2 regions of the Rhizobium sp. BR 315 genome follow, and region 2 is predicted to be linked to the other one. Evidence: riboswitches for the same ligand, from Rfam matches in the RefSeq annotation. Region 2 holds a riboswitch; the other holds the start of a gene.
What was found. A riboswitch is a leader RNA that binds a small molecule or an ion and turns the genes downstream of it on or off. The one in region 2 is predicted to bind FMN.

Region 1 (4,864 bases), on a different contig from region 2:
TATGGCTGGAAAGAGCGGGATCGGAGACCGCGCGCGCAAGGGTCACGCCGCCGCTGAGCGTGGCGAGGAGAATGATTGCGCGATCCTCCGCCGTTGTCTCGTTTGCGTCTGCTTTCTTGTCCTCCGGCAGGCCGGCCGCAACATCCGCTATGAGTTTCTTCAATACCGCCGTATAGGCATCGCGCGTTTCCTCGTCGGCGCGCATAACATCGGGGGAAAGGCTCGGCAGCGTGCAGCTGTCGCCGAGATCGCAAGTCCGCTTGTAGCCGAGATAGTAGCTGGCAAAGGTTTGCAGCCAGCCTTTCGACTGGTTTTCCCTGAGTGTTAAAACGGCCTGGCGCAGTTCCTCCAAACCCTCCACGACAGCCGTGCGGAATGCTTCGATCTTAGACTTAAAGTGTCCGTAGAAAGCGCCGTTGGTAACCCCGGCTGCTTTCGTCAGGGCATCGATGCCCGCACCGCCGTAACCTTCCTTTCGAAATACCTGCCCGGCAGCCGCGATGACCCGCGTCCGGGTCTCTTGCTTATGTTCGGCGCTATACCGCATTGCGGTCTCCATTAAGAGTGATCTCTCTTTATTGCTTGCATAGAGAGTGATCGATGTGTATCGTTAAAGAGTGATCGGTATATATCAATTACCGGCACAGGTCCAACAAGGAGATGTTCCAATGCCCATTACGCTCACCGTATCCGAAGGACTGCTTTCGTCTCAAGCACAGGCGCAGGCTTTTGCCGGCTTGACCGATGCTGTCCTCGATGTTGCCGGCTTGACTGGAAATACTTTCATGACAGCCAATGTCATTGGCACGATTAATGTGCTTCCTGCCAACCATGTGCTGGCCGCAGGAAAACCCGTTGCCGCGGCCTTCGTCGAACTCAAGCTGCCCGAGATCGCACTTGCGACGACTGAGGCCAAGCGCGCATTCATCGAAAAGGCGACCGAGGTCGTTGAGCGGGCAGCCGAAGGGCGCATCAAACGCGAGCACATCTGGTCGAACATCGTCTATGCGCCGGAGGGAGCCTGGGGCATTGCAGGCCAGAGTTACAGCAATGCAGATCTGGTTGAAGCCATTCAGAACGCTGCAGCATCCTAAGCAAAGGCTTATCACCGCTGAGGCAGCGGAGTTAACATCAATGCCGGACTGGCGCGCTTAAGCCGCTATCGTCCAACAGCAAGAGGGAGGCAGGACGTGCAACTCGCCAATTATCTGTTTTTCACAACGCATTGTGAGAACGCGCTTGCCTTCTATACCGCCTGCGGACTCGGCCGGATCACGCTGTTGGTTCGGCACGGTGCCAATGGAATGACGCTTGCTGACGAGTCTATGCGGGGCAGGGTGATGCATGCGCGTTTCGAGGGGCCAGGCGTGTTATTCTTCGCATCCGACAATCATGACGCTGAGCCGATGCGCGGATCCGCGCACATCCTGGTCATGGACGACCGCGCCAGCACCGACAGGATTTTTGCCCTATTGGCTAAGGGCGCAACGGTGACGACGCCGCTCGCCGTACAGCCATGGGGCAGCTACTACGGCAAGCTGACGGATCGGTATGGCGTGCAATGGATGATTGACTGCGCGCAATAGGAACCTCGCTTATTGCGAGGCCGAAAGTTGATCTCAAATAATCCGGTTGCCCGGACGAATTCATGGCGCACCACCTTCAATGATGATCTGCGATAGTTGGGTTGAGGGGAGCTCTGCATCGTTTTGCAACGGGACTGCGCCGCGTGCTCCGCTCGCTCTGTTTTAGCGATGGGACAGAATGTTGACGACCTTGCCGAAAGGGTCGCGAAGGTAGAAACGGCGAACGCCCCAAGGCTCGTCGGTGAGGTCATACAATACGCCGAAACCCATGGATGTGGCGCGCCGATAGAGCGTGTCGACATCATCCACCTCGATCGAAAGATCGGGAACGATGGTTCCCGAACCGCCTTCGCTGGCGACGCTGATCTGGGGCACCGTTGCCGCTTCTGAGGCGAAGGTGAGGATCCAGCCATGGTCCATGACAAGGTCGAGCCCGAGCAGGTCGTGATAAAATAGTTGGGCCGCAGCAGGATCGGCGGCGGTAAGGTTTGGGATTATGCGTAAGACGGTCACTGACGTTTCTCCCCTGTGAAATGGAGGCGGGCTTCCGCCGCGCCTCCACCATGCTGGCTCAGACCGTAACGGATGGCAGCAGCTTTGCGCGTTCTGCGAGAATATGTCGGCAGGCGCTCGCCGCTTCGCGGCCCTTGATGATGAAATGTTCCTTGAAGAACTGGATATGAGCCTCCGACTCCTGGAAGTGATGTGGGGTGAGGACTGCTGAAAGGATCGGAACACCGGTGTCGAGCTGAACGCGCATCATTGCGTCGAGGACGGTATTGGCAACGAACTCATGGCGGTAGATGCCACCGTCGACAACAAAAGCGGTGGCGACGATCGCCGAATAGCGGCCGTTGCGAGCAAGCGTCTGCGCATGCAACGGGATTTCAAGTGCACCTGGCACGTCGAAGATATCGATCGGCGATGCGTCTTCCGCCGTCTGCCACTCGGCAACGAATGAATCGACGCAACGGTCGACGACATCGGCGTGCCAGCGGGCCCGAATAAGCGCAATGCGGCTCGGCTGGGTAGAGATAGAAATAGTCATGAATTTTGCCTTTCAAGGGTTGTGTCAAGTATCCCTTGGGCGAACACGCAGCATTGCAGCGCCCCTCGGCGCCGAGGAGGTGCGACCCTGCTTGCTCTCTTCCATCCGGACTATACCGTCGGCTCCGGCCTCTCACCGGATCTGCTGACCCTTTCGGAGAACCGAAAGGCGCTCGCGGGCTCGGGGAAATCCCCATACCGCCGGTGGGGAATTTCACCCCGCCCTGAGAACGCGTAAACTATAAATGCATTTCCGCAGGGAAATCAAAGAAAAACGCCAGGCTTTTGGCCCGGCGTTTGCGATTATTTTTCCAAAACATTCCTCTTGTGTGAGGATGTTCTCAATCCTGAATGACCAGGAGATCGGACGAGGCGAACCGCAGGGTCACCCTTTCTCCGACGCTCGGGGGCATCATGCCTGGGCTGTTGAACATATCGAAGGAAATCGTGTTTCCGGCGACGTTCATGCGCGTGCGGATGACCGACCCTAGGAAGTGCGCAGAGGAAACCTCGCCAGTCAGTGCCGTATCGCCCTTGGCTGATTCGGCCAGCGAGCCTGCCTCCGGACGCAGGGCGAGCGACACGGTATCGCCCGGCTTGTAGGTCGTGACCGACTGCTTCAAGGTCACGCCCTGATCGCCGATCATGATGCGGTTGCTGTTGGGATCGACGACTTTGCCTTCGATCAGGTTCAGTGTGCCAACGAAGGAAGCTACGAAGCGGGTCGCTGGGGTATTGTAGATTTCAAAAGGCGTACCGATCTGGTCTGCGCGGCCGGCGTTCATGACGACGATGCGGTCGGAGATCGACAGTGCCTCTTCCTGATCGTGCGTGACGAAGACCGTGGTGATGCCGAGCTGCTGCTGGATCGCACGGATTTCCTCGCGGAGCGAGATGCGGATCTTGGCATCCAGCGCCGAGAGTGGTTCATCGAGCAGGAGAACCTGAGGCTTGACCGCGATGGCGCGCGCAAGTGCCACGCGCTGCTGCTGGCCGCCTGACATCTGGTAGGGATAGCGACCGGCGAGGTGATCGAGCTTGATGAGGCGCAGCATCTCGTTGACGCGCTTGTCGATATCAGGCTTCGACATGCCAGCGACCTTGAGGCCGAAAGCGACGTTGTCGTGCACCGTCATATTGGGAAACAGCGCGTAAGCCTGAAACACCATGCCGATGTTGCGCTGATTCGGCTTCAGCGGCCGCTGATCCTTGCCGTTGATCATCAACGTGCCTGCCGTCGGCATTTCGAAGCCGGCGATCATGCGCAGCACGGTCGTCTTGCCGCAACCCGACGGTCCGAGGAAGGAGACGAATTCGCCCTTCTCGATTTGCATATTGAAATCGTGAACGACCTGAACTTCGCCGAATGATTTCTTGATGTGGGTGAGTTCGAGAAAAGCCATGGTGAGAAGCCTTACGCCTTAATCGGAGCGGATTTTGAGAAACGGGAAACGAGCTGCAATAGGCCCATGCTGAGCCAGGTAACGGCAAGTGCGATGATTGCCAGGGCGGACGGCTCGTAGGCTCTGTTGGCGCCCATGAGCTGCATATAGGGCCCGAATGCCGGACGGTTGAGCAGCGACGCCATGGTGAATTCACCCATGACGATCGCGAGTGTGATGAACGCTCCGGAAAGCACACCGCTCATGACATTTGGAAAGATGCATTTGAACATGATGGTTGTCCATTTTGCACCAAGGCTCTCGGCCGCTTCCGTCAGCGTGCCGACATCAATGGTGCGCATCGCCGTATCCACCGAACGATACATATAGGGCAGGGATAATACAATGTAGGAACAGACAAGCAGAATGTTCGTCGTCGAATTATAGCCCGTCAGCGGCAGGATCGACGAAGAATTATAGAGGCGTAGATAGCCGAAGACGATGACGATGGCGGGAATGACCAGCGGCATCAGCGTGATGAATTCGACGAAGGGGCGCATCTGTGGCAGCCGCAGCCGCACCCAATAGGCGGTCGGTACGACGAGCAGCATGCCGAAGATGATAGTCAGAAGCGCCATCAACATCGAAAAGCCGAAGGCCGTGATAAAGCCGAAGTCCGAAAACACCGAAGCATACGCATCGAAGCTATAGGCGTTGCGCCGCATGCGCAGCGAGAATTCCAGCGTGCCGATGAGCGGAACCAGAAAGTAGATGAGGCCGATGGCAACGGCGATCCAAGCGAAGAGTTTTTGCAGCTTCATTTCTGCCACCGTTCAGCGCGCATGCGCA
Region 2 (4,864 bases):
CAGCTCGAAGGATCAACTCCCGACACGGCGACCAGTTCGAACATGGCAATCGCCTACGAACCGGTTTGGGCGATCGGAACCGGACTGGTTCCGAGCCTCGAACAGATCGAGGAGGTGCATTCATCCATCCGGCAGACGCTCGAAGAGCGGCTGGGGGAAGACGGGTATCGTGTCAGGATCCTCTATGGAGGTTCGGTCAAGGTGTCGAACGCAAAGGTGATCTTCGGCGTTTCCAACGTCGATGGCGCTCTGGTCGGAGGGGCGTCCCTGAAGGCATCGGAGTTCGCCGAGATCATCTTGGCCGCCGTTTGAAGTCGCAAATAGCAGGCAGGATGATCGGCCCTTGAACCGCGCCCGCCTGGCCGTAGCCGCAAAAGGAACAGGGAATGCAACGCTTCGAAAACAAGACCGTCGTCATCACCGGCGCGAGCCGCGGCATCGGCGCTGCGATCGCCAAACGGTTTGCGCGAGAGGGTGCCAATCTTGTGGTCTCCGCCAACGAGGATTCCGTCCATGCGGTCGCCGAGCAGATCAGGGCCGATGGCGGAAAGGCGATTTCTTTCGTCGGCGACGTGACGGACAAGACCAGCGTGCAGGGTCTCTATGAGGCTGCCGAGACGGCGTTCGGCGCCATCGATGTTTCTATTCAGAATGCCGGCGTCATCACCATTGCCCGCGTCGAGGATATGACAGAGGGCGAATGGGACAAAGTCATGGCCGTCAATACCAAGGGCGTCTTCCTCTGTGCCCAGGAGGCAATTGCCCGCATGCGCAAGCATGGTCGCGGTGGCCGCATCATCAATACAGCCTCCGGCCAGGCGCGTGATGGCTTCATCTACACGCCGCATTATGCGGCATCGAAGATGGGCGTCGTCGGCATTACCCAGAGCCTTGCGAAAGAAGTTGCGATCGAGGGCATTACCGTGAACGCCTTTTGCCCCGGCATCATCGAAACCGACATGTGGGCCTATAACGACCAGGCATGGGGCAGGCTGCTGGGTAATTACGGTCCCGGCGAGCTTATGAAGGAATGGGTCGAAGGCATTCCGATGAAACGGGCCGGGTCGGGTGAAGACGTCGCAGGTCTCGTCACTTTTCTTGCCAGCAACGATGCGGCCTATATCACTGGACAGACCATCAATGTCGATGGTGGTTTGATCATGTCCTAGCTTCGTTCAACAAAGAGGAACTGTGTTTTCACACGGAAAGCCGAATTCTCGAAAGCCGAAGGTCCATCAACCTCTTGCGGAACGAGATGATCCTCATCTATCTTAGAGATGTTCTCAGGGCGGGGTGTAATTCCCCACCGGCGGTATCGAGGCAACTCGGAGCCCGCGAGCGCCTTCGCAATCTGCGAAGGGTCAGCAGATCCGGTGAGATGCCGGAGCCGACGGTCATAGTCCGGATGGAAGAGGGCAACGCAGGAGATGCTGCTTCGTGGTGGCGTTCACATGCTTGTTCGCCCAAGGGAAAATGGTGGCTTTGACAGGCCATGTGCGCCGTTCTGAACGGCAACCCTTGAAAGGCAGGAAAATGGCAATTTCGAAAATTGAAGATGCGATCGCAGCGATTGCGCGGGGCGAGATCGTGGTTGTTGTCGATGATCGCGACCGCGAAAACGAAGGCGATCTCGTGATTGCCTCGGAAGCGGTCACACCACAGGCGATCGCATTCATGATGAACCACGCGCGTGGTCTGATCTGCGTTCCGATGGAAGGTGAAAGGCTTGACGAACTCGACATCCCGTTGATGGTGCCGCGCAACACGGAAGTCCTGAAGACCGCCTTCACCGTTTCAGTCGACTACATCCCGGGAACCACGACCGGAATATCCGCCGCCGACAGGGCGGCGACGGTTCAGGCTCTGGTCAGGGATGGCTCGCGCCCGGAAGAGTTTGCCCGGCCCGGTCATATCTTTCCTCTTCGCGCGCATCCAAATGGCGTTTTGTCTCGCCCCGGGCATACGGAAGCGGCCGTGGATCTTGCCAGGCTCGCCGGCCTTTCGCCTTCTGGTGTCATCTGCGAAGTGGCGAACGACGACGGCACCATGGCCCGTCTGCCCGAACTCGAAACCTTCGCCGAGCGGCATGGCCTTCATCTTATCACGATCGAGGATCTGATAGCCTACAGGACTGCGGGTGCCGCCTCCAAGGCTGCCTGATCGTTCGGGTCCCAAAGAACCATCCTTGGGGTCAACCGCCTTCCGGACCGGTGTTTGTGCGAGGCTCTCCTACGCTCCTTGAGGACGCAGGAGAGCCTTCTTCAACCGATGAATATGCCCAGCGCCAATCCCGCAGCAACCGCCGACCATCGTCGCGCCAGCATCGACCCATGAGCAGGCGAAGCGTGAATAGGCGTCGTCGTTCAGATCCTGTCGGGTTGCATGAAGGCCTTCGTTGGCGGCGGACTCGCCTTGTTCTCCCTCGAAGGCATTGGCATAGACGCCGATCTGTAGATCGTAGCCGCCCCGCTTGAAAACCTCCGCTGCTGTATCGACGGCCTCCCGCATGACTTCCGGCTTGCTGCAATTGAACAGGAGTGCGTCGGCGGCGGACGAGGCGGCCCATAGAGCCGCATCCTCGACGGACTCGCCGGAGCGGAGCTTGCGAGAGGCGCCATTCTTTTGCGCAGCATCATCCGCCAGCGTGAAGGAGATCCAGAATGGCTTGTCGGTTTCGGCGACGGCGGTGCGAACGGCTTGCCCTTCGGCAATCAGGCTAAGGGTTTCGCCGAGCCAGACATCGACATAGGGATCGAGGTTTTCCACCAGGACCTTGAGATAGTCCTGCACCCGCGACGGATCGAAATTCTGCGGCTCGTAGGAACCGAAGATGGGTGGCAGCGAACCGGCGACCAGAACCTTCCGATCCTTGCACGCATCAGCAGCGTCGCGGGCCAACTGCCCCGAGCGTGCGATCAGGGCAGCCCCTTCCTTCCGGAATCGCGCCTCGCCAATATGGAACGGTACCAGTGCATAGCTATTCGTCGTAATGACGTCAGAGCCGGCGGCGATAAATTCGTCATGAACCTTTCGGACAATATCGGGCGAATTGATCAGGGCGAGGGCCGACCATTCCGGCTGCTTCAGTTCGGCTCCGAGCCGTAGGAGCTCGCGGCTCATGCCGCCATCGAGGATCAAAAGTTTGCTCATGAATGGGATCTCCAGAATAGTTCGGATCTGCGGAGAGGTCTGATCTCCCCTTCGTGCTGTGATTAACGCCGCGCCGGCACCTGCGCTTCCAGAAAGCGGAAGGCTCGTGCGACGATGGCGGTGAGAATGAGATAGAAGACGGTGACGACGATCAGCGGCTCGTAGACGAGCAGCGTGTCCTGGCGCACCTTGGTGGCAACGGCGTAGAGATCCATCACCGTGACGGTGAAGGCGAGCGGTGTCGCCTTCAGCTGCATGACGATTTCGCCGCCGATCGTCGGCAATGCGATGCGAATGGCACGCGGCAGCCAGATGCGCCTGATCAGCGTGAACGGTCGCATGCCGAATGCGCGGCCTGCCTCCAGCTCGCCTTTCGGGACGGCAAGCAATGCGCCACGCAAAACCTCCGCCTCGTAAGCTGCGTAGTTCAGCGTGAAGCTGACGGCTGCAAAGAAGAAGCCCTCGCGCAAGATCGGCCAGAACAGGCTCTGACGGATACCAGGGATCATCGGCAAAAAAGAACCGACACCGTAATAGAGCAGCCAGAGCTGTATCAGCAGCGGCGTGCCTCGGAAGAAAGTGCAATAGCCGCGAGCAAGAGTTCGCAGAAACGGGCCGCCGCTGACCTGGGCGAAGGCAAGGCCGATTGCGATGATGAAACCGAAGACGACCGAAATCGCAAGCAGCGACAGCGTTTGCACGGCTCCCGTCAACAGAAGCGGCCAATAGGAGGTTATCCATGAGAAGGTCATGTCAACACTCCTCACGCAGGCTTCGGTTGGCCGCGCCGTACCCGACGCTCGACCAGATTAAACATGGCATTAGAGACGAGTGTGAGAGCGAGATAGATGAGGGCGGATGCCAGGAAAAAGATGAAGTAGTGCTTGGTGCTCGCGCCGGCGAGACGCGTGGCGAGAGCCAGTTCCTGATAGCCGACGACGGCGACGAGAGCGCTGTCCTTGGTGACCGACATCCATAGATTGGCGAGGCCCGGTAGGGCGTTTGGCAACAGGGCGGGAAGGATGATGCGGCGGAAACGCAGACGCGGCCCCATGCCGAAAGCCTTTGCCGCCTCGATCTGGCCAATCGGGATCGCAAGGATCGCCCCGCGCAGCACTTCCGTCATATAAGCGCCCTGAACGAAACCGAGCACGGCGACTGCGACCGCAAAGCCGTTCAATTCGAACGCCGGCAGATTGAGCGCGGCAAGGAGCCGATTGAGGCCATCCGTCCCCGCATAATAGAGCCCGACGATCAAGATCAACTCAGGGATGGCGCGGATCGCGGTGGTGTAGAGTTCGAGCAGAAGGCGGAGCGGCCTAATGCCGGAAAGCTTGCCCAGTGCACCGCCCGTACCAAGCAGAAGACCTATCAGAAAAGCGCCGGCGGAGATGGCGACCGTGGAGGCGGCTCCGGTCAAGAGCACTCCACCCCATCCCGGCGGATAGGGGGAGAGCAGGTCCAGAATGCCTTGTTGGGAGATCGCCATCGTCGCGATTTCTTACTTGGCGCCGTAGATATCGAAATTGAAATACTTCTTGCTGATTTCGTCGTATTTGCCGCTGGCGCGCACCGCGGTGATCGCTGCGTTGAGCTTTGCCTTGAGCTCGGTGTCTTCCTTGCGAAGGCCGCCGGAAACGCCCGCTCCGAGGATTTCCTTGTCGTCGGCCACGTCGCCCATCTTAGCGCAGCAATCCTTGCCGCCATCGCTTTT

Region 1: linked by a shared signal. The riboswitch ahead of QD409_RS08675 (6,7-dimethyl-8-ribityllumazine synthase) and the one ahead of ribB (3,4-dihydroxy-2-butanone-4-phosphate synthase) in region 2 are both predicted to bind FMN.

Annotation. Positions count from the first base shown of each region.
Region 1 is NZ_JARWKZ010000005.1:195,228-200,091, reverse strand. Features, by position in the region: gene QD409_RS08695 (TetR/AcrR family transcriptional regulator) at 1-547, opposite strand, end outside; gene QD409_RS08690 (tautomerase family protein) at 669-1,094, shown strand; gene QD409_RS08685 (VOC family protein) at 1,191-1,586, shown strand; gene QD409_RS08680 (VOC family protein) at 1,749-2,099, opposite strand; gene QD409_RS08675 (6,7-dimethyl-8-ribityllumazine synthase) at 2,158-2,634, opposite strand; FMN riboswitch at 2,724-2,869, opposite strand; gene QD409_RS08670 (ABC transporter ATP-binding protein) at 2,975-4,036, opposite strand; gene QD409_RS08665 (ABC transporter permease) at 4,048-4,836, opposite strand; gene QD409_RS08660 (ABC transporter permease) at 4,833-4,864, opposite strand, start outside.
Region 2 is NZ_JARWKZ010000001.1:418,949-423,812, forward strand. Features, by position in the region: gene tpiA (triose-phosphate isomerase) at 1-312, shown strand, start outside; gene QD409_RS01980 (SDR family oxidoreductase) at 387-1,169, shown strand; FMN riboswitch at 1,276-1,421, shown strand; gene ribB (3,4-dihydroxy-2-butanone-4-phosphate synthase) at 1,534-2,160, shown strand; gene QD409_RS01990 (homocysteine S-methyltransferase family protein) at 2,230-3,150, opposite strand; gene QD409_RS01995 (ABC transporter permease) at 3,213-3,902, opposite strand; gene QD409_RS02000 (ABC transporter permease) at 3,914-4,639, opposite strand; gene QD409_RS02005 (transporter substrate-binding domain-containing protein) at 4,652-4,864, opposite strand, start outside.